DNA from 2 places in the Microbulbifer sp. THAF38 genome. Region 2 is predicted to be linked to the other one. Evidence: predicted binding sites of a transcription regulator. Region 2 holds the regulator's gene; the other holds the start of a gene.
The links. Region 2 encodes PhoB, which activates phosphate uptake and scavenging genes when phosphate is short. Its sites were predicted from a motif close to TGTCATAAANNTGTAACA; they were not measured.

Region 1: the regulator PhoB is predicted to act here: its motif matches at 8,562-8,579, upstream of FIU95_RS05490 (substrate-binding domain-containing protein).

Annotation. Positions count from the first base shown of each region.
Region 1 covers NZ_CP045369.1:1,295,251-1,310,575, reverse strand. Annotated here, with positions in the region: gene purN (phosphoribosylglycinamide formyltransferase) at 1-546, shown strand, start outside; gene FIU95_RS05525 (DUF3108 domain-containing protein) at 625-1,344, shown strand; gene FIU95_RS05520 (OmpP1/FadL family transporter) at 1,592-2,986, shown strand; gene FIU95_RS05515 (type IV pili methyl-accepting chemotaxis transducer N-terminal domain-containing protein) at 3,402-4,235, shown strand; gene FIU95_RS05510 (M2 family metallopeptidase) at 4,310-6,172, opposite strand; RNA gene ffs (signal recognition particle sRNA small type) at 6,426-6,523, opposite strand; gene FIU95_RS05500 (6-carboxytetrahydropterin synthase) at 6,653-7,507, shown strand; gene FIU95_RS05495 (16S rRNA (uracil(1498)-N(3))-methyltransferase) at 7,597-8,313, shown strand; gene FIU95_RS05490 (substrate-binding domain-containing protein) at 8,620-9,972, shown strand; gene ald (alanine dehydrogenase) at 10,330-11,475, opposite strand; gene FIU95_RS05480 (Lrp/AsnC ligand binding domain-containing protein) at 11,673-12,158, shown strand; gene FIU95_RS05475 (DUF962 domain-containing protein) at 12,231-12,695, opposite strand; gene FIU95_RS05470 (O-acetyl-ADP-ribose deacetylase) at 12,800-13,312, opposite strand; gene putP (sodium/proline symporter PutP) at 13,458-14,924, opposite strand; gene FIU95_RS05460 (hypothetical protein) at 15,130-15,325, shown strand, end outside.
Region 2 covers NZ_CP045369.1:4,604,371-4,619,695, forward strand. Annotated here, with positions in the region: gene FIU95_RS20030 (dicarboxylate/amino acid:cation symporter) at 1-532, opposite strand, end outside; gene FIU95_RS20035 (chorismate lyase) at 679-1,260, shown strand; gene ubiA (4-hydroxybenzoate octaprenyltransferase) at 1,324-2,166, shown strand; gene phoB (phosphate regulon transcriptional regulator PhoB) at 2,276-2,980, shown strand; gene phoR (phosphate regulon sensor histidine kinase PhoR) at 3,114-4,445, shown strand; gene FIU95_RS20055 (hypothetical protein) at 4,468-4,827, opposite strand; gene FIU95_RS20060 (DUF938 domain-containing protein) at 4,830-5,441, opposite strand; gene yaaA (peroxide stress protein YaaA) at 5,438-6,214, opposite strand; gene FIU95_RS20070 (DUF4265 domain-containing protein) at 6,283-6,762, opposite strand; gene FIU95_RS20075 (M48 family metalloprotease) at 6,832-8,118, shown strand; gene FIU95_RS20080 (putative porin) at 8,190-9,221, opposite strand; gene FIU95_RS20085 (putative porin) at 9,378-10,172, opposite strand; gene FIU95_RS20090 (antibiotic biosynthesis monooxygenase) at 10,450-10,773, opposite strand; gene phoU (phosphate signaling complex protein PhoU) at 10,987-11,694, opposite strand; gene pstB (phosphate ABC transporter ATP-binding protein PstB) at 11,720-12,529, opposite strand; gene pstA (phosphate ABC transporter permease PstA) at 12,630-13,916, opposite strand; gene pstC (phosphate ABC transporter permease subunit PstC) at 13,909-15,288, opposite strand.

The DNA of each region.
Region 1 (15,325 bases), 1.4 Mb from region 2:
ACAGTAATCAGCAACAAGCCCGAGGCCTTCGGCCTCAAGCGCGCTGCCGAAGCCGGGGTTCCCACAGCGGTGGTTGATCATCGCAACTTCTCCGGCAGAGAAATTTTCGACCAGGCACTGATCGCAGAAATCGACAGCCATCAACCAGACTTGGTTGTCCTGGCCGGATTTATGCGCATCCTCACGCCCGAGTTTGTTCGCCACTACAGCGGCCGCCTCCTCAATATTCACCCCTCCCTTCTGCCGAAATACCAAGGGCTAAACACACATCAGCGTGCCCTGGAAGCTGGAGATAGTGAGCACGGCGTTACTGTCCACTTTGTCACCGAAGAACTCGATGGCGGCCCCCCCATTGTGCAGGCCGCTGTGCCTATAAATGAGGGGGATACTCCCGACTCCCTGGCAAAGCGGGTCCAGGTACAGGAGCATGTCATCTACCCCATGGCTGTATCCTGGTTTGCTCAAGGGCGCTTAAAGATGCTGGGGGACCGCTCGCAACTGGACGGTGAGCTTCTGCCGCCAAGCGGGGCCCGGATAGACAGCTAGCCCAAGCCAAGCTGGCGGGATTAGCCCTGCAATGTACTTTGCGGTTCCCGCCAGCTAGTATTCAAGGAGATTCAGATTTTGCGAGGCTCTGTCGTGCGCATTTTTATCTCCTCTCTGTTTTTTCTTCTTCTCTCCAGTCAATCAATTGCCAGCCAACTGGAGCCTTTTAAGGCGACCTATACCGCAAGGTACAACGGCATCAGCGTCACTGCCACCCGCGAACTCACAGGCCAAGAAGGCAACTGGCGACTGGACTTTAAGACCTCAGCGCTCTTTGCCAGCATTAAAGAGTACTCTCGCTTCACTAATCAGGACGGGAGTATCACTCCCTACCACTACGAATATCGCAGAAAGGGTCTTGGCCGCGATCGCGGCACCGTTCTCAGTTTTGAGCCCGACAAAAATATGGTCCTCAATGTCTCCAACCCCGAGCGAGACATGGAAAATGTGTCGCCAAACATCCTGGATAAATTGAGCTATCAAATGCAACTGGCGCTAGATGTCGCCGCAGGCAAAGAAAATCTCCAGTACGAAGTCGCCGATGGCAAAAAGATTCGCAAATATACTTTCGCCCAGGAAGGAACCGAAGTGGTGAAAACACCTATGGGGAAAATAGAAGCCATAAAGGTGCGCCGAGTTAGAGATGCCGACTCAGAAAGAGAGACGACCGTCTGGATTGCCCCCCAGTGGAATTACGCTCTGGTGAAACTGGTGCAACTGGAAGAAAATGGCAAAAAATACCAAATCACCTTGAAAAATCTATCCATCAACGGCAAAACTGTCGGTGCAGGCCAATAAATTACCATTTTTTTACAGAGGCAAAAAAAATATTCACATTTAATGGATTTTTGCCTCTGTTCTCTTTATAAAGTGACTCCTTTCCCTTGCGCGGGCAATTCCTTATTGCCTACCCTGTTTTAAAGCGAGGGATTTGCTACGAAAAAGGAAGGTATCTATATAAATCTAATGGCCTTCCTTCCATATCTTGGCATTTCCAATGCTAATTTTGGTTTTCAGTAATCAGCAGACTAAGAGATGGGCTCTCATGAATAAGAAATACCTGCGACATGCAGTTCTAGCCGCAGCAATCGGCTCCGTTTCCCAAGGCGCTATGGCCGCGGGCTTCTATCTACAGGAAACCAGCGCATCCGGCCTTGGCCGCGCATTTGCTGCCGAGAACACAATCGGTGATAACGCCGCCATCCTCGCCCGCAACCCAGCGGGTTCTGCATTGTTTGATACTTATACTTTGACTGGCGGCATCACTTACGTCGACCCCGAAATCGACGTAACCGGTGATGTAACCTATTTCGCCGCAGTTGAACTTCCAGATGGAAGCTTCGTTTACGTTGATGCTGGAACAAAAGAAGCTGACGCGAGCGACTATGCCACCAGCGCCTTTATTCCTAATGGTTACTTGGCCGCCCCTATCAACGACGAGTGGTCTTGGGGCCTGGCCATGTATACAGATTTTGGTCTGGAAACCGATTTTCCAGACAATTTCGCCGGCACCACCATCGCCAACAAGACGAACCTTCTGACCTTAAATATTCAACCCTCCATCGCTTACAAAATTAATGACGCCTTTAGTATTGGTGCATCCATTAACTTCCTGTATGCCGATGCAACACTAAAATCCAGTTTCCCATCTGACTTCACCCTGAACCCAGCTTTTGCCGGAGCAACTTTGCTCGACGTGAAAGGGGATGGCTGGGATGTAAGTTGGAGTGTTGGTGCCCTCTGGAATATTGATGACAATACCCGTGCAGGCATTTCCTACCATGCAAAGTACGACCCCAAGCTTAAAGGCGATGTAAACTCTGACCTTGCCCCGAATCCAGTAACTCCATTCGACGATGCCAGCGGCAACCTCACCCTGAATCTCCCGGACACTCTGGAGCTAGGCCTGTACCACCGCTTCGAGAATAATTGGGCGATTGCCTTTGGCTATATGTACACCAATTGGAGCCGTTTTGAGCGTCTAGAGGCCTTTATCCCATCGGGCGGCGAAGAGTTCAATCCTCTCCTGATTAAAGAAGAGAACTTTGTAAGCGGCTCCCGCTACAGCCTTGCCGCCGAGTACTTCTTTAATGATAAAGTGACTGTACGCTTTGGCTATGCCCATGATGAAGGTGCAGCTCGTGACGGCTTTAACCGCCACGAAGAAGAGGCCATTATGGAAGAAACCGGTCTTGACCTGCCGATTACTTGGCGCACGCTCTCAATCCCCGACACCGACCGCCAGTGGTTAACCATAGGCGGCACTTATAAGCACAATGATCGGCTGAGTTTTGATGCTGGTCTTGCCTACCTTTGGGGAGATGATGAGCTTATTCAAGAGGCTAGCCTCATCGAAGACACCCTCGTTACTTACTATGATGGCTTTACCACCAAAACCGAGGCCTGGCTATTCAGCGCAGCTGTAAACTACAGCTTCTAATCGCCCTCTCTCTCGGTATAAGAAAGGCTCTACTTCGGTAGGGCCTTTTTTAATTTCCCTCTCAACTATCTTCCATTCTCACTCTCTTCTCGCCTTCTCCCTTCTCCCCGCCCTAAATATCTCTACCACTAAAGAATTAGCCCAAAGAAAAGTGGTTAGATATCTACCGACAAAAATTTGTTATACCTTCCTGCACAAACAAAACAATCCTTGAAATCAATTTATTATTAAAAACAAATAAACCAAATGCACACCCTCAAAAAAAGAATAAGCCCACCTGGCCGCAAGCGAAAAAATACCGAATTATTTTTTGCGATCCATCATGGTGCGCAACGGCAGCACTTCTAAAATAAAACCCTAAGCCTTCACCTTAAAGAACCAAGAACCCGGAATACACAGCCTCAACAGAAAACACTTGAAAAATCACCAAAACAGAAGCAAACCAAAACTCAAGAGTGAAACCATGAAGTTCTCCGCAGTATTTCTCCTATTAGTGATAAGCCTGGATGTTGCAGCATTAACCATGGGTGAAGCAATTAATATAGCGGGGCGCCAGCGAATGCTGTCCCAACGAATCACTCAAGCCTATATTCTCTCCGGTATACAGTCCGATGCGCAGCGCCACCAAAAGGTCTTAACGCGATCAGTACAGGAATTCGAGCGAAACAACCAGAAACTCGGCAAATTCCCCGCAGCAGAAAAAATCAGAAACCAGTTAGAAAAAGTAAGAAAAGAATGGCAAGCGTTTAAAAAAATCAGCCTGCAGCCAGTCAGCAAAGAAGGAGCAGCTGAGTTATTCCAACGCAGCAATAGACTTTTATCAGAAGCCCATATTTACGTTGTGAAACTACAACAACTGGCCAACCATAATTCGGCTGAACTGATCAATATTGCTGGTCGACAGCGCATGCTTTCTCAACGAATTGGCAAAAACTACGCTGCTAAAATTTGGGGGATTTCTCCAGAGGATGCAGAAAGTGGATTGCATCAAGACCTTGTCGAGTACTCTAACCGCCTAACCCAGCTTCTTGAGAGCCCATTCAATACCCCAGACATCAACCGTAACTTACAGAAAGCCAAAGATCATCTTAACTATGCCAGCCGCGGATTTGAGGGGGAAATGAAGATCTCTGAAAAGCGCCAGATTCAGGTGATCACAGGCACTACAGATTTGATGCTTCGCAATATGAACGTTATTACCGCTCAGTACGCAGAACTGCTAGATTCCAGTGAAACTCTTATACAGTAACCAGCAGAATAACACCCATAAAAAAGGGGAGCTACACTCCCCTTTCCCGTCAGACAAACCTATAAAGCGCTAACTTACCAACCGCACTGACGGCCCTTGTTTTGCTCTTCCAAATACGCCATCAAAGGCTGGAAGTAATCGATAATGGCAGAAGCATCCAGATCGCGCTGGCCGGTCAAAGCTTCCATCGCATCCGGCCAGGGCTTGCTAGCACCCATCGCCAACATGGTACGCAATTTCTTACCCGCTTCATCATTTTGGTAAATGGAGCAGCGATGCAGGGGGCCAGTCTCACCAGCGGCTTCACACAGCGCGCGATGGAATTGGAACTGCTGGATGCGGGCCAGGAAATAGCGAGCGTAAGGCGTGTTACCGGGGATATGGTACTTGGCACCCGGGTCGAAGTTCGCTTCAGTGCGCTCTACCGGAGCCTGAATACCCTGATAGTCCTCGCGCAGCTTCCACCAAGCCTTATTGTAATCAGCCGGTTGAACCTCACCATTGAAAACCTGCCAGCGCCACTTATCTACCAACAAACCAAATGGCAGAAATGCAATTTTATCCAGCGCCTGCTGCATCAGGTAACCGATGTCTTTACTCTCATCCGGCACCTCATCCATCAAGCCAATTTCCTTCAGGTACTTAGGCGTGATAGACAGAGCGATGGTATCGCCAACAGCCTCGTGAAAACCATCGTTAGCACCCTCTTTATAGAGGAAGGGCTGCTCCTTATAAATGCGCTGGTAGAAGTTGTGCCCCAGTTCATGATGGATAGTGACCAGGTCTTCGCCAGTCTTGTTGATGCACATCTTGATACGGATATCATCCTGACCATCCATATTCCAGGCACTAGCGTGACAAACAACATCTCGATCGCGAGGCTGGGTGAACTGAGAGCGCTCCCAGAAAGTCTGCGGCAATGGTTTGAAGCCGAGAGAAGTAAAGAACTTCTCACCTGCCTTAACCATATCCTGCTCGCTCATACCTGAATCAACTACGAGCTGGGTCAGGTCGTAGGGTGCCTGCATGTCATCGTCTTTGACCAGGTCATAGACATTGCCCCACTCTTGAGCCCACATATTGCCAAGTAGGTGTGCGGGGATCTTACCCTGAGCAGGTACTACCTCATCGCCGTAGTGCTCATTCAGTTTGGCGCGCACATGGCAGTGCAATGCCTCATACAAGGGTTTCACCTTGCCCCACTGAGCATCCATATCGGCAGCGAAGGCATCGGGCTCCATGTCGTATTTGGAGCGCCAGAAAACACTCAGGTTGTCGTAGCCCAACTCTTCAGTACCGGCATTACCGATCTCCACTTGGCGCTCATATAGCGGCTTCATAGGCGGGGAAACTTTACGCCAGCCAACCCACAAATCCTTGAGCAGCTCTGGGTCGCGATTGGTCGCCATTACCTGGCCCATCTCGGTCAGGGTGTAACACTTATCAGCCCCCTCTTCTTCCCGACAGTACTTACCGGCGCCATACATACCCTGCATTTTCGAGCCGATCTGGGCCAGCTCTGCAGTCAGGGCGGGATCCTTCGGCGCCGGGAATACCAGCCCCTGCTTCAGCATGGTCAGCTTGCGGCGGGTATCTGGATCGAGCTTCAGATCATTGAATTTAGCCGCTTCTGAAGCGAGCTCCACAGCCATGGTCGTATAGCGCTCAGAAGCGAGAGCCTCCACATACTGCGAGTCAAGATTGATATAGGTAGATGCCAACCAAGCGGCGTGGCTCATTTCCTGGGCCATTTTCTCCAGACGGGCCTGTGCATCATCAAGGAATGCTTTGGCATCCTCAGCTGTCAGTGGACCCTTTTTGGCCGCAGGGCTTTCTGCAGTGGCCTGCGCCACCCCCATGGATTTTTGTGACTGCTGGCCGCTGTCACAGGCAGACAGCGCGACTGCAGCTGCAATGGCAAGAGCAACTTTCTTCATCTTCCCCTCAGATAATCATTATTGGGCCTAGTTATAACTGTCGCCGTTTATAGCATAAGCCTGCCGTTACCAGCGATGGTAAGCCCACAAGTTAAATGCAGATCGGCACAAAATCTCCCATATTTGCCATTTTCTGGGGAAAAATACGGTGCTATCGGAAACAACTACAGGCCGACGGGAGCAGTCAGAGCGAACGACGATGAGATACAGGAATAAAAGGAAATGGGGGATCAGTAGGCATTTAAGGAGGCGGCCCAACCAGCAACACCCTCGGCACATGATACCACTGCTACCGTTGCTCCCTTCCGGGCCTGGCGGGGTTCACAGCTGTTCATTGCGAGGGGACCGGAAGGGCCACCACAACGATCTTCGGTGCATCCGAAGAGGGCGCGATTATAGAGGGTTAAAGGCGCGAGTTCCAGCCCTATTAACAGGTTATAATAGGCGACTACTACTTTACCCCCTTCTGAAGAGTTACCCATGCACCTTTTTGTCGATAATTTGACCAATGTTGATTTCAGCTACCTGGACCATCAGCGCGGGCTCGTAGGCGAAACCTGGCTGGCGAATGCCGCCCTGGATGGCGCACTCGATAACCAGGGTATGGTTTGCGATTTTGGTATCGTTAAAAAGACATTGCGCCATTGGTTAGATGATCAGCTCGACCATCGTCTCTTGGTTCCCACCCTTGCCCCCGGTCTGACGCTGACCCATCAACAAGATGGCAATATCTCTCTCGAGTGGCTGCTCGCGAGTGGAGAGCAAATCTCTGTATCGGGACCGGAGCAGGCATTCGCCCTGGTGGAAAGTGACATTATCAATGCAGAAAATGTTGCCCGCTGGAGTGTGCAACAACTGGCCAGCTCCTTCCCAGCCAGTGTCGAACAGCTCAAGCTGTCGTTTGAAGATGAACAAATCCAGGATGCTTTTTATCACTACAGCCACGGCCTGAAAAAACACCAGGGTAACTGCCAGCGCATTGCCCACGGCCACCGCTCCCGGATCCAAATATTTGTCGAGGGAGATCGAGACGAGCAATTAGAGCAAGAGTGGGCGCAACGCTGGAAAGATATTTATTTGGGCACCCGGGAAGATCTTTGCCAAGACGATAACGAAAATACACACAACCTAACCTTCGCCTACCGGGCCCAGCAGGGAGATTTCACTCTGGAATTACCCGCTAGTGCTTGTGAAATTTTGGATTGCGATACCACCGTTGAGCAATTGGCTCAATATATCGCCACGACTCTCGCGGAAAAGCACCCGGGTATTGAAATCAAGGTTCGCGCCTATGAGGGCCTCGGTAAGGGCGCCATTGCCAGTGCTAAGCGGTGAGCGGTGAGCGGTGAGCGGTGAGCGGTGAGCGGTGAGCGGTGAAGACTCATTCGCAACAGTAATTTTCTATAGTCTCAAGAGACCCGGTTTTGAACCTGATTCTTTTACATGAAGCTGACTTTATCAGCTCCGATATCGTCCGCCTCTCTGGCCACAGGCTGGAACATATCATCAAAGTCCACCGGGCCGAGCCCGGCCAGCAACTGCGCGTGGGCCTGCTGAATGGAAATATCGGCTCTGGGCAAATTACCAGCCTCGACGATCAACAGGTTGAGCTGCGGGTGGAACTAACAAGGAATCCGCCTCCACCTCCACCAATCACCCTGATCCTGGCACTGCCACGCCCCAAAATGCTGAAGCGCATTATTCAGCATGTCACTGCACTGGGAGTTAAGAAGCTGGTCTTGATCAATAGCTACCGGGTGGAAAAATCCTATTGGCAAACCCCCTGGCTGGACGAGAAGAAACTGTTCGAACAATGCCTGCTCGGACTTGAACAGGCTGTCGATACTCAAATGCCGGAAATCCTCTTGCGCAAACGCTTTAAACCCTTCGTAGAGGATGAGCTACCCGAACTCTCTCAAGGTTCACACAAATTGGTGGCCCACCCTATCGGTGGCACGTCCTGTCCAATGGACCTCAGTGAGAACTGCACCTTGGCGATTGGCCCCGAAGGGGGATTTATTGCCTACGAAGTTGAAAAGCTCAAAGAAGCCGGATTCCATTCTGTACACTTAGGCCCACGGATTCTCCGGGTAGAGACGGCTCTGCCAGTTCTGGTAAGCCGACTTTTTCCCTCCAGTTAGTAATAACAAACCCAAAGGAAAAATCTCGCGGAGTAGTCACAAGCCGGCTTCAAGGCGCTTGATGGTGCTTGTGCCCCGCATTTCTCAAATTTTTTTCACAAACTGTTAATATCGCTAACCTTTTGCATTCAATAAGTCTCAGCAACATGACCTCTTTATTGCTCCAGTTTATTGCTCCAGCGCCATGACCTGCACTGAACTTAAGTTTGAGACTTGTGCACGCTTTATTCATCAAGATTTCATCATTTTGTCATAAATAAGACATATTTTGCGGCCTCGTTTTACTTCCCTAGGGTCCAGGATCACATGAACCTATTTTTTCAGCGATTATGCCGCTCAATAATACTTCTTCTTATTTGTCTTCTAAGCCCTATTGCCTCAGCCGCAGTCTCGCCTTTTTCTTCAGACAGCAACGGAAAATTATTCAGCCTGCACGGCTCTAATACCATTGGTGCTCAGTTGGCACCCAGCTTGGTTCGCGATTATTTCACCGCGAAAGGAGCCACTGATATCAGTATCAAGCCACTCGGAACCCCCAACGAAGTGCGTGTGCAGGCAAAAGTTGGCAATAACACTATATTTGTCGATATAGCTGCACACGGTTCCAGCACTGGTTTTAAAGGACTCAAACTGGCTCAAGCAGATATCGCCATGGCTTCGCGCCCTATCAAAGAGAGCGAGCTCAACGCCCTAAGCCAAATGGGTGATATGCGCAGCCGCAAGGCAGAACATGTCATTGCTATTGATGGACTGGCGATTATCGTGCATCCGCGCAACCCTATTAACCAACTGACCTTACAGGAAATCAGTGCTATTTTTTCCGGCCAAATAAAAGACTGGTCAGAACTCGGCAAAGGCAGGGGCCGCATTAATATTTATGCACGAGATGATCAGTCCGGGACCTGGGATACCTTTAAAAGCCTGGTGCTAGGCAAGCGCTACTCTCTCTCCAGCAGGGCCAAGCGCTATGAGTCCAACGATCAACTTTCCGACCTTGTTACCTCAGACCCGCGCGGAATCGGCTTTGTTGGACTAGCATCCATTCGTCAGGCAAAAGCCGTAGCCGTTTCTGACCAAAATACACTCCCGCAGGCTCCTGAGCACCTGACCATTGCTACGGAAGACTACCCCCTGTCACGCCGTCTTTTCTTATACGCTCCGGTTTACTCTTCCAGCTCAACAGCTCAAGAGTTTCTGCATTTCGTACAAAGTGAGTCGGGGCAGGAGCAGGTGAAATCTTCCGGATTCGTCGCGCAAACCCCCATCGGCTTTAAACCAGAGGAGTCTCGGGAAGGACCAAGTGAATATTTGGAACTGACCCAAAATGCTGAGCGCCTCAGTATCAATTTCCGATTCTCAGAGGGCAGCGCCTCACTGGACAACAAAGCTCAACAGGATATTGAGAGACTGGCAAAGTTTATGGAAAAACCACAAAACCAGGAGAGAGAACTATTACTTATCGGGTTTGGCGATGAAAAAGTCAGCCCAGAGCGTTCAGTGATCCTATCCAAACTTCGCGCAGTGACCGTCCGCTCAGCTCTGCGCGATCATAAAATCAATACTGCTCCTGTTCAGGGCTTTGGAGCCTACCTCCCTATTGCCTCTAATAATTCCAGAGCCAAAATCAAGAACCGCCGAGTTGAAGTCTGGCTGTTCTAGCCCTTAAAGCCCGGCCAGACTCAGGGAAGAAGAGACGATAGAAACTGGGTGTATAAATATCCATGGGGAGACCAACAAGACCTCCCCTTTTTATTTCGATACAAATAATTGTATTGATTGAAGGGAGAAATACAGCTGGGAAGACGACTATTTATCTTGCTGGAACACCAGCCTCGATTAAGGACAGCAATACAGCATTAATAAAAAAGCCGCGTACAAACGCGGCTACAATGGTGACAGAGGCCACCAGGTCTCACAGAGAGGAACGCCAAAGAGCGCTCCGGGGAAAATTCTCTTCAAAACAAGCGCGTTACCGCTTTCTTGTTCAAAAAGCGGCTGCATAGCAGCCGCAAATTATTAAGCTACAGCGCCTTCAGCCTCGGCAACTTTTTGCAAAGCCAGCTTGGGATCAACAAACTCATAACCCAATACATCGGCAACTGCCTTGTAAGTCACCATACCGGCGTGGACATTCAGGCCTTCCAGCAAATTGGCATCATCCAGCAGCGCCTGTTTAGCGCCTTTGTTTGCCAAAGCTACAGCGTAAGGCAGCGTAGCGTTGTTCAGAGCCATGGTAGAGGTGCGCGCTACACCACCGGGCATATTGGCAACACAGTAGTGCACCACACCATCGACAACGTAAGTGGGCTCCTGGTGAGTGGTCGCTTTGGAGGTTTCGAAACAACCACCTTGGTCAATAGCCACATCCACAACCACAGCACCTTTCTTCATGCGGCTGATGATATCGCGGGTCAACAGCTTCGGAGCTGCAGCGCCAGGAATCAGAACTGCACCTACGACCAAATCCGCATCCAACGCGTGCTTTTCAATCGCGTCATTAGTGGAGTATTCGGTACGCACAGCGCCGCCGAAGATATCGTCCAATTGACGCAGGCGCGGCAGAGAGCGATCCAGGATGGTGACATCGGCACCCATACCCAGCGCCATCTTGGCCGCATTGGTACCAACCACACCGCCACCGATAATCAGCACCTTGGCAGGAGCTACACCGGGAACGCCGCCAAGCAATACACCCAGGCCACCCTGAGCTTTCTCCAGGTGGTGCGCACCGCACTGTACGGACATACGACCGGCAACTTCAGACATCGGCGCCAATAGTGGCAGGCCGCCGAAACGGTCGGTCACGGTTTCATAAGCAATGCAGGTCGCACCGGATTTCACCAGAAGCTCGGTCTGCTTGGGATCTGGAGCCAGGTGCAGGTAAGTGTAAAGAACCTGTCCGGGTCGCAGCATTTCGCACTCGTGAGGCTGGGGCTCTTTTACCTTGACGATCATGTCAGCGGTGGCAAAAATTTCTTCCGGAGTATCGATGATCTTGGCTCCGGCTTGCTCGTACATTTCGTCAGTAAAGCCGATAGCGGTACCGCCATCTTTCTGTACGATTACCTGATGGCCATGGCCGATCAGTTCGCGAACACTCGACGGCGTCAGGCCAATACGGTACTCGTGGTTTTTGATCTCTTTCGGGACGCCAATCAACATTTTCTGCTCCTTAATCTCTGCGTTTGGCGTAGTCTCTTCAACGGATTAGAGCCACACCTAATTTCTGCGTTTTCCCCAGTATAGGGCCATTTTAAAAGTGGATTTCTACAAGAGTTTTTATCAAACTAGTGGAATCAACTAGCCGCACTCGTATCAAGACCATTTTTTGAGCTGATCGCTCACAAAGGAGACAAGGTATGCGCAAGCGCGCGGGAGAGCTAAATACCGTGGACCGCAATATCTTGCGGGTCCTGCAGAAAAATGGCCGCACCAGCTATGCAGAACTGGCCCGTCAGGTGGGATTGACTGCAACCCCCTGTGTCGAGCGAGTGAAACGACTGGAAAACGATGGGGTTATCCAGGGCTATACCGCATTAATCAATCCAGAGTTCCTCGACGCTGCCCTGGTGGTATTTGTGCAGATTCGCCTAAACCGTTCCGCCCAGGATGCCTTCGAGGAGTTTCGTAATGCCGTGGCGGCACTACCGGAAGTACAGGAGTGCTATCTGGTTTCAGGTAATTTCGATTACCTGATCAAAGCCCGAGTTGCCGATATGAGTGCCTACCGTAAGTTTTATGGCGAAACGCTTTTGACTCTACCGGAGGTACAGGAGTGCACCAGCTACGTAGTGATGGAGGAAGTGAAAGAGACTTTAGAGGTGCCGGTCCATTACAACCGCTAGCCCAATTTAAGGAGTGAGATCACTAGAGAGGCGACTGGTCCATCGCCTCTCTCTTGTTAGCAAGAAATGGAGTCAGTACTGAATACCCAGCTTGCGATAGATAAAGCCAATCACCCAAGCGGGGCCTATCAATAAGAATTGAACGTCTTTAAAGAATGAAGGTTTTTTCCCTTCGATGTGATGACCGATAAACTGAAAAACCCACATCACCACAAACAGCCCTAGCGCCGTCTGCCACACGGGAACCCCCAGCCGCTCAACCACAGACCAGGCCCATAAACACACCACGGTCAACGCCGTCATCCCCAGGCCAATGGAGAAAGACAGGGCAAAATAGAACAACATCACGGGTACCGTAATCACCACAGCCCAATTCAACCAGGGAATTGCGGCCATGAACTGCGGTTGTGGGATATCCCATAGGAGACCGGCAACGGTGGCATAAATCACCGGCACCGCAATCCAGTGAATGGACTTGTTGATGGGGTTCTGATGGCTTTCACCGTATTCGGCAAACCACTGCTGGGCACTGCGCATGACAATCTCCTTTTCTTATTTTTTATTGCCAGTTACTTATCTTGCTTAACACTCGCAGCGCAATCAATGGCCGAATGAATCAGGCCAATGCGCAAAGTCACCAGTTAACGCCGCACATAGGCATCCAGCTGGGTGTGATAGAGCTCAGCCATTTCCTCGTCAAAACAACAAAAGACGATGCTCAGCGGCGCCCCCTCTTTCTCCAAGTGGTGCTGCACCTGCTCCACCGCAATTTCCGCTGCTAACCTGGGAGGGTAATCGTAAACACCACAGCTAATTGCCGGGAAGGCAATAGAGCGCATACTCTCCCGCCGTGCCAAAGTCAGACACTGACGATAGCAGCTCGACAGCAACTCCGGCTCACCCAGGCGGCCGCCACGCCAGACCGGGCCGACAGTGTGATAAATACGTTTGACGGGAATCGAGAAAGCACTGGTAGCGCGGACCTCACCAACCGGGCATCCGCCGATACTTCGACATGCCTCCAGTAACTCAGGGCCCGCAGCGCGGTGAATGGCTCCGTCCACACCACTGCCGCCAAGCAGGCGGGTATTGGCGGCGTTGACGATGACATCGACGTTCAATCGTGTGATATCACCGAGATGAACTTTGATCACTCAGTATCTCCAACCGCTATTTGAATAATCGCTGCGGATGGAAATCCTTTTCGCTTCACAACAGTCGCGCCCACAATGGGGCGCGCCCTTCGCGCTGCAGACAAGTCGCTGGGCTCATCGACACAGAACCCTGCAGCCCCCAGGCTTATCCCAACAGCTTTTTATGTTGAGAAGCCACGGTTTCCGGACATTTCGTCAACGCGCTAACTATGACGATAGCAGCTGCTGAGAAAATGAAACCAGGCAACAACTCATAGATATCAAAGATTCCCCCAGAAAGCTGCTCCCAAACCACTACGGTGGTACCACCCACGATTACCCCGGCAATGGCTCCGCTGCCTGTCATACGTGACCAATAAAGGCTGATCAGCAGAGCGGGGCCGAACGCGGCACCCAGACCTGCCCAGGCATAGCTCACCACATCCAGAACCTTGGAATTCGGGTCCATAGCAATCCATACAGCAATCAGAGAAAGGCCCACCACAGCCCAGCGCCCAACTTTCACCATGGCTTCCGGGCTGGTCTTGCGACCAAACCAGACATGATAGATATCTTCTGCCAGTGCAGCGGAAGACACTAATAACTGAGAATCTGCGGTGCTCATAATGGCAGAGAGGATCGCCGCCAGCAGTACGCCCGCAACAACCGGGTGGAACAGCACTTGAACCAGCTCCATAAAGACAGTCTCACCATCGGGCAATCCCTGCTGCATCTGCAGATGGGCAAACAGACCCACCGCCATAGCGCCGAGAAAACCGATCAAGGACCAGACTGCCGCAACTGTCGCCGCTGCAGGCACATCATCTGGGCTGCGCACCGCCATAAAACGAGCCAGGATGTGGGGCTGCCCAAAGTAACCCAGTCCCCAGGCCAGGGAGCTGAGAATGGCCACTAAGCCCAACGTCTGACCACTGCCATCCGTGAGCCAATGCGTTAGTTGCGGTTGCTGCGCCTGCAATTGGGCCCAACTGGCAGAGAAACCGCCCTGGTCCGAAATCACAACCAGTGGTACGGCAATCAGAGCAGCACTCATTAATAAGCCCTGGAACACATCGGTCCAGGATACCGCCAGGAAACCACCGAACAGGGTGTAAGAAATTACTGCAATGGCACCGACAATCACCGCCCAGTGGTAGTCCCAACCGAATACGGTTTCGAATAACTTGCCGCCGGCAATCAGGCCCGAAGCCACATAGAAGAGAAAGAACAACAGAATAAAGATCGCGCACACCGTCCGCAGATAGGGGTGGCCCATTTTGAAACGGCGGTCCAGGTAAGCGGGCACTGTGAGGGAGTCATCCAGCTCATAGGTATAAATGCGCAGGCGACGCGCCATGCTTACCCAGCTCAGCAGGATACCGGAAAAAAGCCCGATAGCGATCCAACCGGCAGAGAGACCCGCAGCATAGGCGGCCCCGGGCAATCCAAGTAACAACCAACCACTCATATCCGAAGCGCCGGCCGATAGCGCGGCAACCGCAGGAGGCAATGAGCGCCCACCGAGAAAATAATCACTGGCATTTTTAGTACGCAAATAAGCGTAAACGCCAATCACCAGGATAAGGGCCAGGTAGGCAATAAAAGTCAGGGCAACGAGCCACTCTGCGGACATAGGAATTCCTTCTGCTCAAAAAGGAGTGGCACCGAAAGAAGGCAATAGCTGTGACGCCCTGCTCGCTTTTTGAGCGAAATGCGCTACAGAACCGGAGCCACTTCAAAAATAATTATGTTTATTGCGCGTAAATCTACTTAACGGCTGGCGTCAACTCAATCCACAAACTAAATATTCAGAACAACCACAGAAAAAAGAAAATACTATGGGAATCTGTCTGGACGAACTGCGCCTCCAGGTTATCCGCCCAACCCTCAAGCACTTGAGAGCCTGGAGCCAGGGCATGGAAAACCTTTTGCTGGGCACTGCCGCGCAGGAATCTCAGCTGGGCTTCCACCTTAAACAAGGGCGGCGCCACGGGCTTGGGATTTATCAAATTCAGCCCCACACTCACCGGGAAA
Region 2 (15,325 bases):
GCTCACCGCAACGGGAAATCGCGTAGCCCATCAACAGGGCAAACACGATAATCTGCAGCATATTGCCTTCGGCCATAGCCGCGACCGGGTTGGTGGGGAAGATATTCACCAGGACTTCAGAAAGGGGCGGAGACTCCTTTGGCTGGAATGTAGAATTTACTGTCGCAGCGGCCTCACTCACACCAACCCCAGGCTGGAATACCAGTGCCAGGCACAGGGCCACTGTTATGGCAATCGCCGTAGTGAGCATGTAAAGCAGGACAGTTTTACCCGCCAGCGGCCCGATCCGACTGCCCTCTGACAGGGCACAGGCACCGCTGATCAAGGAAACCAATACCAGTGGCACCACCATCAATTTCAGCGAGGCGATAAAGATCCGGCCGATGATGTCGAAGAGCCCCTCTGTCAGATAGAGATTGATGGCCTCGGTAACGCCGGCACCCAACAACTGGCTGGCATTCAAGTAATTGAACAAGACCCCCAGGCCGATGCCCGCCACCATCCCCAGAAGAATTTTGGTCGTAAGCCCCATAACAAGCTTCTCTTTATAAATTCATTGTTTTCATTAAAGGGAGCACTATATCCATTGCCGCCCCGGTGAGCAAAAATCCAACGGGGTGGCGCCAGCCGCCAGAGGGCAGGGTACAATGCCCCCTTTTGCAGACTGCGGAGTTATCGTTGCACCAATCTCCATTTGTACCTGCGGGCGATTGGCAGGGGCGGCCATTTGAACCGGCGCAGTCCCAGCCACCGGAAAACCTGATGCCGTGGCTGGCGTACACCGGTTCGCTCACTGCAGCCCTGAAGCAATTAAGTGGGGGGGACTTTAGCGTGCGGGTACTCGGCCAGAGCTGGCAACTGCCCCGCGCCGAGGAGTGCCGCGCACTCAATTTAAATCGCCGCAGCCGCGCCCTGGTGCGAGAGGTTCTATTGCTGGGCTGTGGCCAGCCCTGGGTTTACGCTCGTAGTGTCCTGCCCCTGCGCAGCCTGCAGGGCAAGTCCCGCAACCTGCGCAGCCTGGACAGCCGCCCCCTGGGGGAGCTGCTTTTCAGCGAACCGGGGATTCGCCGCGGTGAGATAGAGTTCAACCAATTGCGCCGCAACCCCGATTTGCAGGCTCAAGGGCTCTGCAACGAGGGCGATAACGTCTGGGGGCGCCGTTCAATATTTTGGCTGCGGGGCAAACCCCTGCTGGTGGCAGAGGCCTTCCTCACGCACTTTCGTCCCGACGGCCCACCCATAGCCCCCACAAACCAATAACCAAACACAGGGAGATAAGCTACCGTGATCAGCCAACAAATCGCCGCGCGCTGGCCCGCAGTAATGCCCTATTGGCAATTGGCGCGTATGGATAGGCCCATCGGCTCCCTGCTACTGCTATGGCCAACCTGGGCCGCACTTTGGCTCGCCGCGGGCGGCTGGCCAGGGCAGCACCTGTTTGCGGTGTTCACTCTGGGAGTCATACTGATGCGCGCGGCCGGCTGTGCGGTAAACGACTTTGCCGACCGCGAGATTGACGGCCATGTAAAGCGCACCGCCACGCGCCCCCTCGCCACAGGAAGCATTACCCCCAAGGCAGCCCTGGGCCTCTTTGCCGGGCTCAGCTTCGCGGCTTTTCTACTGGTCCTCACCACCAACCTGCTCACGATTTTATTGTCATTGCCAGCACTGGCATTGGCCTTCTGCTACCCCTTCGCAAAGCGCCATACTCACCTGCCACAAGTGGTACTGGGTGCGGCATTCAGTATGGGCATCCCCATGGCTTTTGCCGCAGTGACTGGCGAAGTCCCGCCACAGGCTTGGCTTCTTTATACTGCCAACCTGTTGTGGACTCTCTGCTACGACACCTTCTACGCCATGGTGGATCGGGATGACGACCTGAAAATCGGGGTCAAATCCACGGCAATTCTGTTCGGGGATATGGACAGAGCCATGACTGCAGCCCTGCAGTTTTTGGTGTTATTGGCACTACTGTTGATGGGCCAGCGCTTTGCTCTCGGAGCCATTTACTATGTGGCTATGGCTATCGTGGCGGCATTCTTCTGCTACCAGCAGTGGCTGATCCGCGACCGGGACAGAAACGCCTGCTTCAAAGCATTTCTCCATAACAACTGGGTCGGATTGGCGATATTTGCCGGAATATTCCTGCATTACCTCTTCAATTGATCCAGGTCTGGGAGTTGAGGCATAACCGTCATATATTTGTCATATAAATCCCGTTTAATCCCCGGTCATAACCGGGAACTTCTGACAACAGAACGGGTATGGCAGCCAAATGCACAGTAAAACAATCCTGATTGTCGACGACGAAGCAGCAGTCCGCGATATGCTACGGGTGGCGTTGGAAATGGCAGACTACCGCTGCCTGGAGGCGGAGAACGCCCAGGAGGCCCACGCCCTGGTCATCGACGAAAAGCCAGACCTCATTCTCCTCGATTGGATGCTGCCCGATGTATCCGGTGTGGAGCTGGCCCGCCGCCTCAAACGCGACGAGCTGACCACTGCGGTGCCCATTATCATGCTCACCGCCAAAGGTGAAGAAGATAATAAAATCAAAGGGTTAGAGACGGGCGCCGACGACTATATCACCAAGCCATTCTCCCCCCGCGAACTGGTGGCGCGCCTCAAGGCAGTGCTGCGCCGCGCCGGCCCAGCCACCCCCGAAGACCCCCTCAGCGCCGGAGATTTGGTTCTGGACCCTCTCAGCCACAGGGTCAACATCAAGGGACAGCCGGTGGATATGGGCCCGACCGAATTTCGCCTGCTGACCTTCTTCCTCTCTCACCAGGAGCGTGCCTACACCCGCACCCAGCTGCTGGACCATGTCTGGGGCGGTAATGTGTATGTGGAGGAGCGCACGGTCGACGTGCATATCCGCCGCCTGCGCAAGGCGCTGGCACTGGATGGTCACGACCGCTATATCCAGACGGTGCGCGGCACCGGCTATCGATTTTCTGTGCAAACTGTCGAAAAAGTGTGACAATCCCCTGGATCGGCACTGACTCCCGCGGTAACCCTTGGTCATTCCTGTAGAGGACCGGGTTTCTAAGATGTACTGAGTGCGGGGGTGGACACCAGCCCTCCCGACGACCGCCAGGTAACACGGCAAGGCTATGTTGGATCGCAGTATTGGCGAATTTTCGCGCTTTTTAATTATTGCACTGGGCTGCTTAACCCTAGGGTTCACCACCTCCGAGTGGTCCCTGACCCTGATCTTGGGGCTGGCAGCCTACCTGCTCTCGGTGCTGTGGCAACAGCACCGTTTCAATCGCTGGCTGGCCAATGGCCGCCGCGGCCCTGCGCCCACCGCTTTTGGCATCTGGGGCGAAATCTACGACGACTTCTACCGCATGCAGCGCCGCCACCGCCGCGAAAAACAAAAGCTGCACGCCATGTTGCGCCGTGTTCAGGACAGTACCAGTGCCCTGCGCGAAGGTATTGTGGCATTGGAAAATGGCGACCATCTGGCTTGGTGGAACCCCGCCGCCGGCGAGCTGCTCGGCCTACAGTCCAGCGATCAGGGACAGTCCCTGGTGAACTTCGTGCGCGATCCCGGATTTGTCAGCTATATGCACAGCGAGGACAACAGTCCCCGCGGACCACTGACCCTGCAGGCGCCGGGTAATGAAGCTCTTCACCTGCAGCTGGAAGTCACCCGCTACGGTAAGGATGAAGCTCTGGTGATCGTTCGCGATATCACTCGCCTGCACAATCTCGAGCAGATGCGCCGGGATTTTGTCGCTAACGTCTCCCACGAACTGCGCACTCCGCTCACCGTAATCGCCGGCTACCTGGAAACCCTACAGAGCAGCGATATGGCTCCCCCCGCCTGGCGTCGCCCTCTGGTTCAGATGGAGGAACAAGCCGCGCGTATGACCACGTTGGTCAATGATCTGCTCCTCCTGGCACGCCTGGAGACTTCCGAGCGGAAATCCAGCGACGTCTCCGTGGATGTCCGCGAGTTGATGGAGCGGGTTGCCCGGGAGGCACGCAGCTTTAGCGGTGACCGCCACCCGGTCACGGTGGACTGCGAAGGGGATTGCAGCATTCGCGGCGATGCCAGCGAGCTACACAGCGCCTTCGCTAATCTTGCGTTCAATGCGGTGAAATACAGTCCGGGGAACGGAGAAATCCAGCTGCGCTGGTGGCAGGATAAGGATGGCGGACACTTCAGTGTGCAGGACCAGGGTATCGGCATAGATCCGATTCATATCCCGCGTCTTACCGAACGTTTTTACCGAGTAGACCCCGGTCGCTCCCGCGATAGTGGCGGTACGGGATTGGGCCTGGCCATTGTCAAACATGTACTGTTGCGCCACGGCGCAGAAATGAGTGTTCGGAGCGTCCCCGGTCAGGGCAGTACCTTCACCCTGCACTTCCCCTCCACCAAGCTGGAAGAAAAACCCTCCAGGGCACTGCTACAAAACGAAAAGGCGGATTCCTGATCCGCCCCTGTATCAGTAAAAGCTATTCAAATTCTGACAGCTTTACCGGCTCACCATCTTTTATGTAGGTAGCTTCCTCTTCATCGTGTACCGGGGTACTCTCCCGGCGCAAAATCAAGTGATGCAACTGCAAGTCTCCATCCCGCAATAGCAGATGCTCATTGCCGTCATCATCTACGGGCAGAGGTTTGGTACCGACCAATGCATCGCGCAAAGCTCGCAGCCGCGGTACATCCTTATAGCGATTCAAGTCATTGGAGAGACGTGTTTTCATACGCTCACTCTCATGCAGGGCGGCGGCGGTCTCGCGGTATTTAGCGAAAAAGAAAACAGCCCCAATGGCAAACGCCACAACGACCGACACTTCAAACCATACGGGCATAATCACTCCTTGTTATCGTTTTTACGCCAAACAACCAACTGATTGTTCGCTGGCAGGTAATTTAATTCTTCTCGCTGCATGCCTACATCCCCTGCCAACTGGTCCAACCACTCCAGATCGCGAATACCGCTGTCGGGATTGCGCTCTTTAAGATAGGTGTCGAAATCTGCATTGCTGGGGCCGATAAAACTACCATCGATCTTGAAAGGGCCATAAACAACCAACAAACCACCAGGTTGTAGCAGGGTACGCAGTTGGTGAAAAAAGCGCTGGACCGACTCCCGCGACATGATGTGCAGGGTATTCGCACTAAACACCGCATCAAAATTCAACTCAGGCCAGGACGCATCGACATCCAGGGTCAATGGTTGGCGCAGGTTCTGTGCGGGCACACTCGCCAGCCAGGCGCGTACGCCGGGCAGCATTTCTGCGCGTTCCGAGGTCTGCCAGATTAAGTGGGGCAGGCGCGGGGCAAAATAGACCGCATGCTGGCCCGTGCCGCTCCCCACCTCCAATACCTTTTGGCTATCCTCCAACAGGCGGCGCAAGTGGGAAAGTATTGGATCGCGATTGCGCGCACAAGCCGGCGCATCCGGCAGACTGGAATCGCTCACGGCTGCTCATCCCGAGTAAAAACCCAATCCCGTTCACTGGACATCTTCGAGTTATAGGAATAGCCAGCCATATCAAAGCCTTTAAGCTCCTCCGCCTTCTTCACCCGCTGCTCAATGGCCCAGCGGCTCATCATGCCCCGCGCCTTTTTGGCAAAGAAACTGATCATTTTGTACTGACCATTTTTTAGATCTTTGAAGTGGGGAGTGATTACCTCCGCATCGAGCGCTTTGGGCTTTACCGCCTTGAAATACTCATTAGAAGCGAGGTTGACCAACTCCCGACTCTTCAGCGCTTGCAGCTGTAAATTGAGCGCCTCAGTAATTTGCTCTCCCCAAAATTCATACAGATTTTTACCGCGACTGTTTTCAAATTTGGTCCCCATCTCCAGGCGGTAGGGCTGCATCAGATCCAGTGGGCGCAATAGGCCATAGAGGCCGGAGAGCATACGCAGGTGCTTCTGGGCATAGCTGAAATCGCGCTTACCCATGGTTTCGGCAGCCAGACCAGTGTAAACATCACCCTTAAAAGCGAGCAGGGCTGGGCGTGCATTCTTATCAGTGAAAGGGCGTTTCCAGGATTGGAAGCGATCGTAATTCAGCACACCGAGCTTGTCGGAAATCTTCATCAGGCTAGAGACCTGTTGCGGACTCAAATCACGCAACTCTTTGATTAGTGCCGCTGACTCCTTGAGAAAATCCGGTTGAGTGGTTTCCAGGGTGGGAATTTCGCTCTCGTAATCCAGCGTCTTGGCTGGAGAAATCACTATTAACATCGGGTGCCTTACTTATCGCTGCTTCGCTTTCCGTTTGGGTCCAGCCGCTCGGACCGGCGGTCAATAGCCTACTCTGGCTTCAGTATATCCTGCCACCAATTGAGTGGGGTCTGGCCATCTTTGGGGTCGTAGACATTGCCGTAGTACCAAGCACTGTTAGCACCATCGCAGACACTATTAAGAATTTGTTCAATTTTGTCGAAACCACAGCTCACATGGATGCTGTATACCAGCATTCGTGGAACTTCCAGATCCAGCTCTCCTCCAAGTTTTTCCAACTGTGGGCTCAAGCGGTCGGAAAGTTCGGCGCTGTTACCGCGACAAAAGACGCGGATCGCCAGATTACCCGAACGCTTTACCAGCTCGAACTGCTGGGTATCTTTATCCACCTTAATGCAATCGCCGCTGGCGATGCCTTTTATAAACGCGGGAGAACGCACCAACTGGCAACTATCATCCTCGTTGACACGCACCTGTAAGCGCTCCACCACCGGTTCGCCATCGGGATTGGTGCCCGCAAATAACTCAATTACCTGAAGTGCCGTCATAACCTCTATTCCCCGACTGTGTACAATGGGTGATCGTTGAATACTCGGCATTATACAGGGAGGCAAGCAATGATCTCGCGTAACCAGGCTTTCTTCGCCGCACTGGCGTTGACAGCGACCTCAATTCTCAGTGGCTGTGTCACCAATCCGGTGACCGGAGAGCAACAGCTTTCCCTGATTTCAACCCAACAGGAATTGAATTTAGGGCAGCAACAATACCCGATCAACCAGCAACAGCAGGGTGGCCAGTACACCATAGACCCCAGTTTGCAAGAGTATGTGAACCGGGTTGGGCAGAAACTGGCACGGGTCTCGGACCAACCGCAGCTACCCTATGAATTTGTGGTGTTGAACAACTCCGTTCCCAACGCCTGGGCACTGCCTGGAGGCAAAATCGCCATTAACCGGGGCTTGCTGGTCCTGCTCGAGGATGAAGCGGAACTGGCCGCTGTACTCGGCCACGAGATAGTTCACGCTGCAGCACGCCACTCCGCCACCGCCATGTCACAGCAGCAGGTGCTCGGGGCGGGGCTGGCAGTACTCGGTGCGGCCACCAAGGAATCCGCCTATGCAGACCTTATTTCTACCGGCAGTCAGCTGGGAGGCTCCGCCTATATCGCCCGCTATGGTCGCAGTAACGAACTGGAGTCTGACGAATACGGCATGAAATATATGGCTGCCGCCGGCTATGATCCCCAGGGCGCCGTGCGTCTGCAACGCAAGTTCGTTGAACTCTCCAAGGGTCGCCAAAGCAATGGCCTGGAAGCCCTCTTCGCCAGCCACCCGCCATCACAATCCCGTGTCAGCGCCAATATCGAGCACAGTAAATCCCTGCCCAAGGGCGGGGTTACCAACCGCGATGCCTATCAAAAAGCCATAGCGCAACTGAAACGTGATGCCGATGCCTATGAAAATTATGATGATGCCCTAAACGCAGCCAATAAAAAGCAGTTTGATACGGCACTGAATTTGGTACGAAAGGCACAAAAGCAACAACCAAAAGAGGCCTCTTTCTTCGCACTGGAAGGAGATCTACTCGCCCAGAAAAAACTATTTGATAAAGCCCACCAAGCCTATGACCGTGCCGTGCAGAAAAACCCTGCACTGTTTTCCCACTGGTTAAAACGCGGCATGGCAAGTGCGCAGCTAAATGATTACACCGCAGCGGAGAGAGACTTAAACCGCTCACTACGCTACCTGGAAACAGCCTACGCACACTTCTACCTGGGCGAGGTATATGAAAAGCAGGGGAATAAACAAAGTGCTTTTAAGCACTATGAAACTGCAGCCGGGGCGGGAGGAGAAATTGGCTCTAAAGCGCAGGCCCGGATGCAGGCCTTGACGGGGAAAGGCTGAATTTACCGATTAGAAGTTTTGATTTTAAAAATTAAAAAGGGCTATTAAATAGCCCTTTTCTTTTCAGAAGATTATAACTGAACTCTCAGGCCCAGCCGGTATTCGTCATACCGATAAGCATCGCAATCATCACACCCATAATCTTCGTAATATCCATTGTACTTATTTGTTGCTGCAGCAAAGTAAGCTACGTCAAAGGCAATATTCCGATTAAAGAAGTGGGAGAACCCTAATTTATAACGATGATTTTCATCATAGGCTATATTGACGGAAGTCTCTTTATTAAAATAGAACTCTGCATTCAACCCGGAGGCGTTCAATTCGGAAACATTATCCCATGCTCTTCCGTTCCCATGATAATAATTCGCTTCAACACTTAGATATTTATCATTTCCAAAATTCACGAAGTATTTGGAGGATAAAGTATGATCGTCTGTTTCCTCGCCAATAATCATGGTAAAACCAAGATAGTCAGTATCACTCAATTGGTGGTTATACTGAGCGGTTAATGAAAACTCTTCTTCATCAAACTTGAAATGCCGGCTAGTCCATGAGGGAACTTCTTCATCTACACTGAAAGTCTTATATTTAATATCATACTCAAAATCACTATAGTTCAATTTCACTAAAAGATTCGGAGTAAATAAATAACCGACTGACTGACTATAAACATCTTTATCTCTTTGGTTAAGCACTTCAGTACTCAGCACTACACCATTTTCAGAAAAATACTCACCTTTTGTAGAAAATGAATTTTGATGGTTATTTTTCCGCCACCAATAATCTGCCGAATCTTCTAACCGGGTGAATTGTACTGATATATTGTTAACCTTATTGATGTACTCAAATTCTTTTAGAGGCCCTAGAGTTTCTTTTCCTCCAAAAAAGTAAGTAGTACCTACGGTTGAGGTTTCTGATTTTCTTTCCTCAACAAAATAACCTGACGTTGGGTAATCTGGCCATCCCATAGGGCTGTAGTAATGATCATGATAAGAGTACTCTAAATCTGAATAATTTAAAGTAGTTATCGACTTATACTCCTCCGCCGTTACGCCAGTAGCAATTACCATCAGGGGAAAAATTGACATCCTGAGACTTTTCATAGAATCCTTTTCCAACTATAAATTTGAGCTACAAGATTTCAATAGCGATTATTTTTTGTTGCTATAAACAATAACAATATGACAAGAAATAAACGCTTAGGTCAAAGCCGATAATGAATTAAGAAAAGAGCTACCTAAGATAGCTCTTTTTATGACTTACAGCTGTACGGTCATTCCAATTTGGTAAGTATCGTAATCATCATCGCTGTCAGTATTGGAAATATAAGCCGCTTCAACTGCGAAGTTGCGGTTGAAGAAATGATTCATGCCCAGCTTAAACTCTTCATTTTCATCGAGCGTAAAGCCGACGGAGGTGCGCTGAGTAAAGAAGTACTCTGTGCCCAACTTCCAATAGTCATCGCCCTCATCGTAGCTAACATAAGCCAGCTCTGCTGTCAGGTACTGCTCGCCACCCAGGTGAGTAAAATACTTCGAGGACAAGCTGCGGGTATCAAACTCTTCGTCAACGGAAAAGTCGAAACCGATGTAATCTGTTGCATTCAGCTGATGGTTATAACGAGCATTTACAGACAACTCATTATCGCTGTCGTTATCTTCATGCTCCAGGCTAACCAGGAAGTTAGGAGTAAAGAGATAACCTATTGATAGAGTATCAATATTTTCCTCGCCCCAATCGGCTAACTGAGCACCCAAAACGATCCCGTTAGATGCGAAGTATTCTCCACCAACTGTAAAAATATCAGAGTCTTCACTACCTTCATTGTAATGAGAAAAATCACCGTAAATATTGCTAACTTTGTTGATGTACTCAAATTCTTTCAGAGGACCGAGAGTTTCTTTTCCACTAAAAAAATACTGGCTGCCAATAGTAAACCTATCTGCATCATTCTCTAAATTGGTGTACTTAGATTTAGTAAAAGAGTTGTACTCCTCGGCACCAGCGGTTGCGGCGAGAAGCATCAGGGGAAGAGCTGCGAGCTTGAATCTCATTTTAAAATCCTTCGTTAACTATGGATCCAAATTGGGATGCGGATTGTAGCAAAAGTTTTTTTGTCCGCAACCACAGCTAATTACACAAAGTCAGTTTCTAAAGACTTTGCGACGAAGGGAATGAAAACGGAGGATATAGCGAATGACGAAGTCTGTACTAAATTACATGTTGCCGTAAGCAGCTATCTCCTTGTAAGGGTGTGTATTATTTGCTGTTGTTTAATGACTGAGAAAAACTTTTATTTATTCAGCTTCTATTCAGGTTTTCTAGTTATCCTTAGCGCTTACTATCTGCAAAAGAACTATCTACTTTTCGAAAATCCTCATACTCACCTAAAAGGCGTATACCTACAAAAGGAGCAACGCTTTGAATAATCCTGTCTATCTCTGCCGTGTGCCGAGACTGCATGGCATCACGTTCAATTTTACTATGCCAGGTAGCGATGGCGATCAGAGTATTTTCGTCACCGATCTTTTGCAAAAGTTCCGTCCCCATAGCCCCAGGTGCTCGCTGAATTAATTGGGACGCACGTACCCAGGCATCGGCATATTCTTCCGCTGTGAAGCCTTCCTTGATTCGAACCTCAAAAATATATTTCACCGACTATCCCCTTGAGCTATCTACTTGCAAATAGAAAGGTAGGAAAGAACGCTCCCCTCTTATGACACATTGTGAATAATTCCCTAAGCACTGGTAGCAGTCCTCTATTTCTCTCTCGACTCAAAAATTTAGTGAACTCTTCCCTTCCATCTTTTCAGTAAGCACATGCAATAAAAAAGGCCGCGTTAAGCGACCTTCTTTTGGGTGGGGAACTCAGGACTTCCTTAAGTTCAGGTTTCTCTCGTGGCCGTGGCGAATATCCGCCCCCTCCACCAGGTAGACCACCTGCTCACAAATATTCTTGGCGTGGTCACCGATGCGCTCCAGTGAGCGCAGTGTCCACAGCACATTGATTACACGGGAAATACTGCGCGGATCTTCCATCATGTAAGTCACCAACTCGCGAACGGCGGTGCGGTAATCCATATCCACCTGCTCATCCTCGGCGAGGGTGCGCAATGCGGACTCCACATCGAAGCGGGTATAGGCATCCAAGGCATCATTGAGCATTTTGCGCACAGCGTTGGCCAGGTGGCGTATCTCGGTATAGCCGCGCGGTGAGGTGCCCTCATCAGTGAGTGCAATTGCCATTTTCGCGATTTTGCTGGCCTCATCGCCAATACGCTCCAGGTCGCGGGCAATGCGGGTTACCGACATCACCATGCGCAGGTCCGAGGCGGCGGGCTGGCGCTTGGCGATAATCAAGGTCGCGTGCTCGTCCAGGGCCATCTCGCACTTGTCGATTTCCTCTTCAATGCGCAGGACCTCCTCCGCCAACTGACTGTCGGCATTGGACAGGGCATCAACGGCATCGGCAACTTGACGGGCGACCATGCCGCCCATCTCCAACATCTCGGTCTTAATTCCCTCCAGATCCTCGTTGAACTGGCGGGAGATATGTTGATCGAAGTGCATTTCCATAGTTATCCCTCGGGGCAGAACTGGCTCAGCCGAAGCGGCCGGTAATATAGGCTTCGGTTAGTTCGTGCTCCGGATTGGTGAACACGGTTTCAGTGTCGTTGACCTCGACAAGATGCCCCAGATGGAAATAAGCCGTGCGCTGGCTGACACGAGCCGCCTGCTGCATCGAGTGAGTCACGATGGCAATAGTGTAGTTCTCGCGCAGCTCATCAATCAGTTCTTCAATGCGTGCAGTGGCAATTGGGTCCAGGGCGGAGCAGGGCTCATCCATCAAAATCACCTCCGGGCTCACCGCAATAGCACGGGCGATACACAGACGCTGCTGCTGACCGCCGGACAGGCCGGTACCTGGTTTATCCAAACGATCCTTGACCTCATCCCAGAGGCCGGCGCGGCGCAGGCTGTTTTCCACAATTTCATCCAGGTCGGCGCGGCGGCTGGCGATTCCGTGAATTTTGGGGCCATAGGCCACGTTTTCATAGATGGACTTGGGAAAGGGGTTGGGTTTCTGGAACACCATACCCACCCGTGCGCGCAGAGGTACAACATCCACCTTGGGACCATAAATGGGATCGCCATCCAAACTCAACTCGCCTTCAACCCGACAGCCTTCAATGGTGTCGTTCATGCGGTTGAGGCAGCGCAGGAAGGTGGACTTACCACAACCGGATGGGCCAATCATCGCCACAACTTCATTGCGACCGATATCCAGGCCAACGTTGTGAATAGCCTGGGTTTCGCCGTAGAACACATTCACATTGCGCATGCGCAACTTGGCGGTGTCAGAGAAGGGCTGGCCCACTGTTTTCCGCACCTCGGTCTGGCTGATTGCCATTTTGTCACCGGTCAGTTCGGATTGCGCCGCTCCAGTATGTCCGGCGGCATCCAGGGTCATGGTACTCATAAATAATCCCGTTTTCCGATTATCCGCGCTGTTACCAGCGGCGCTCAAGTTTCTTGCGCAGCATTACCGCGCTGGCATTCATAAGAATCAATACACTCAGCAATACCATAATGGCTGCCGAGGTGCGCTCCACAAAGGCGCGCTCGGGGCTATCCGCCCAGAGGAAAATCTGCACCGGCAATACCGTAGCCGGATCGGTCACCCCTCCGGGTACATCCACAATAAAGGCAACCATACCGATCATCAGCAGGGGTGCAGTCTCACCCAGGGCCTGGGCCATACCGATAATCGCACCGGTGAGCATACCGGGCATGGCCAGCGGCAGCACATGGTGGAAAACCACCTGCATACGCGAGGCACCCATACCCATCGCAGCTTCGCGAATCGAAGGCGGCACCGCCTTCAGGGCCGCACGGCTGGAAATAATAATTGTCGGCAATGTCATCAGGGTGAGTACCAGACCGCCAACCAGGGGCGCGGAGCGTGGCAACTCAAAGAAGTTGATAAAGATCGCCAACCCCAGCAGGCCGAATACGATGGATGGCACTGCGGCGAGGTTATTGATATTCACCTCAATCAGGTCGGTCCAACGATTCTTTGGTGCGTATTCTTCCAGGTAGATGGCCGCAGCCACCCCGATTGGGAAAGACAGCGCCAGGGTCACCAGCAATGTAAACAGCGACCCCATCAAGGCCGCGCGGATACCGGCCTGCTCCGGTTCACGGGAGTCGCCGTTGGTAAAGAAGATGGTATTAAAACGCTTCTTCAGTTCGCCACTTTCCAATAACTGTTCGATCCAGCCGGCTTTCTGTTCCGAGGTACGGCCGCGGAAGCCTTCTTTGGAATCCTTCAGACTTTTAACAAAAGTATCCACATCGTCGTCAGCGGCAAACCACACCTTCTCACTCTTACCGAGCAGCTCTGGATTTGCGGCCAGGCGATCACGCAGGTTAAAGGGCGCTCCAGAGGAAACCAGCGAATACAGTTCACGCTTGTCACTGCGGCCAGTCACCGAAGGGAAACGCTCGCGCAGGGCCTCGCGGATCACCCCGGTGAAGTTGGCCCAGGCAAGGCTCTCGTCATCGACCTTCTCAATACCGAGTACCTGCGCATCGTAGTGTACTTCCAACTCAATGGCAGTCTGTACAAAGGCACCGCTACCCTTGCTGATAATATCGCTAAACAAAATAACAACCGCGAGAATGCCGAAAGCAATACTGGCAATACCCAGCCCGCGAAACAGTTTTTCCTTGCGATGACGGCTGGCGAGACGCTTTTCGATACGCTCGCGAACCTGCGTCTGAGTGAGATTAGTCATACTGCTCCCGGTATTTTTTCACTACGTGCAGGGCGATAAAGTTCAGTACCAGAGTCGAGACAAACAACATCAGACCAAGCGCAAACGCGGCCAGGGTCTTGGGACTGTCAAACTCTTGGTCGCCGACCAGTAGCGTCACGATCTGTACGGTAACGGTGGTGACCGACTCCAGGGGATTAGCGGTGAGATTGGCGGCGAGGCCTGCGGCCATTACTACGATCATCGTCTCACCAATTGCGCGGGACACCGCCAAGAGTACACCGCCGACAATTCCCGGCAGTGCTGCGGGGATCACCACTTTGCGCACGGTCTCCGATTGGGTTGAACCCAACCCCAGAGCGCCATCGCGCAGGGATTGCGGTACCGCATTAATCACATCGTCAGATAATGAGGAGACAAACGGGATAATCATAATCCCCATTACCAACCCAGCGGCCAGGGCGCTCTCACTGGAGGCCTGCAGGCCAATGGAGGTGGCCAGGTCACGAATAAACGGAGCGACGGTTAACGCCGCAAAAAAGCCGTATACCACTGTGGGTACACCGGCGAGAATTTCCAAAATTGGCTTGGCCACGTTGCGCACGCGCTTGCTGGCGTACTCGGCCAGATAAATAGCCGCCATCAGGCCCACTGGCACCGCCACGAACATGGCAATTGCGGAAACCATCAAGGTACCGGTAAACAGGGGTACCGCACCAAAAGCTCCACTGGAACCAACCTGATCGGCACGCAGGGCCATCTGCGGGCTCCAATGTAAGCCGAACAAAAATTCAGTCACCGGCACCGACTGGAAAAAGCGCAGCGACTCAAACAGTACCGAGAACAAAATACCCACAGTGGTAAAAATCGCGGCGCAGGCACAAGTAATCAGAATAGACTTAAGGACTTTTTCTACTTTCTCACGGGCGCGCAGCTCCGGAGAAAAACGCAACAGTGCAAATGCCCCCAGGCCCACCGCCAACACCAGACTTAAAAAGGCCTGCAGGGTATTGGAGTTATTGCGCAATTGACTGAGATGCTCCGCCGCCGACTGCAACTGAGGGGATGACTCCCCCACCAAATGGCCAGCAGCGAGGTTTTGAATTTGTGCATAGAGCAGGTTCTGCCCGGCAATGGTATCGGGTTTATCGGCAATGCTGTGCATCACCATAGAGCGAATAATGGCATCGTCAAAAATCAGCCAGGCACCCAGTAGTAAAAGTGCCGGTAAACCACACCAAAGCGCGGTAAATAAACCGTGATAGCTGGGCAGTGAGGCCAGATTACGCAGGCCTCCGCGGCTGCGCGCTGCACTCAGTGCACGACTAAAGCCGGTACCGTAGGCCACTAAAATCAACAGCAGCAAAAGGGCGAACAGTGTGGGGGTTTGCATTGAGTTACCGTGCTAAAAATGTCGATGTCGGCATTAT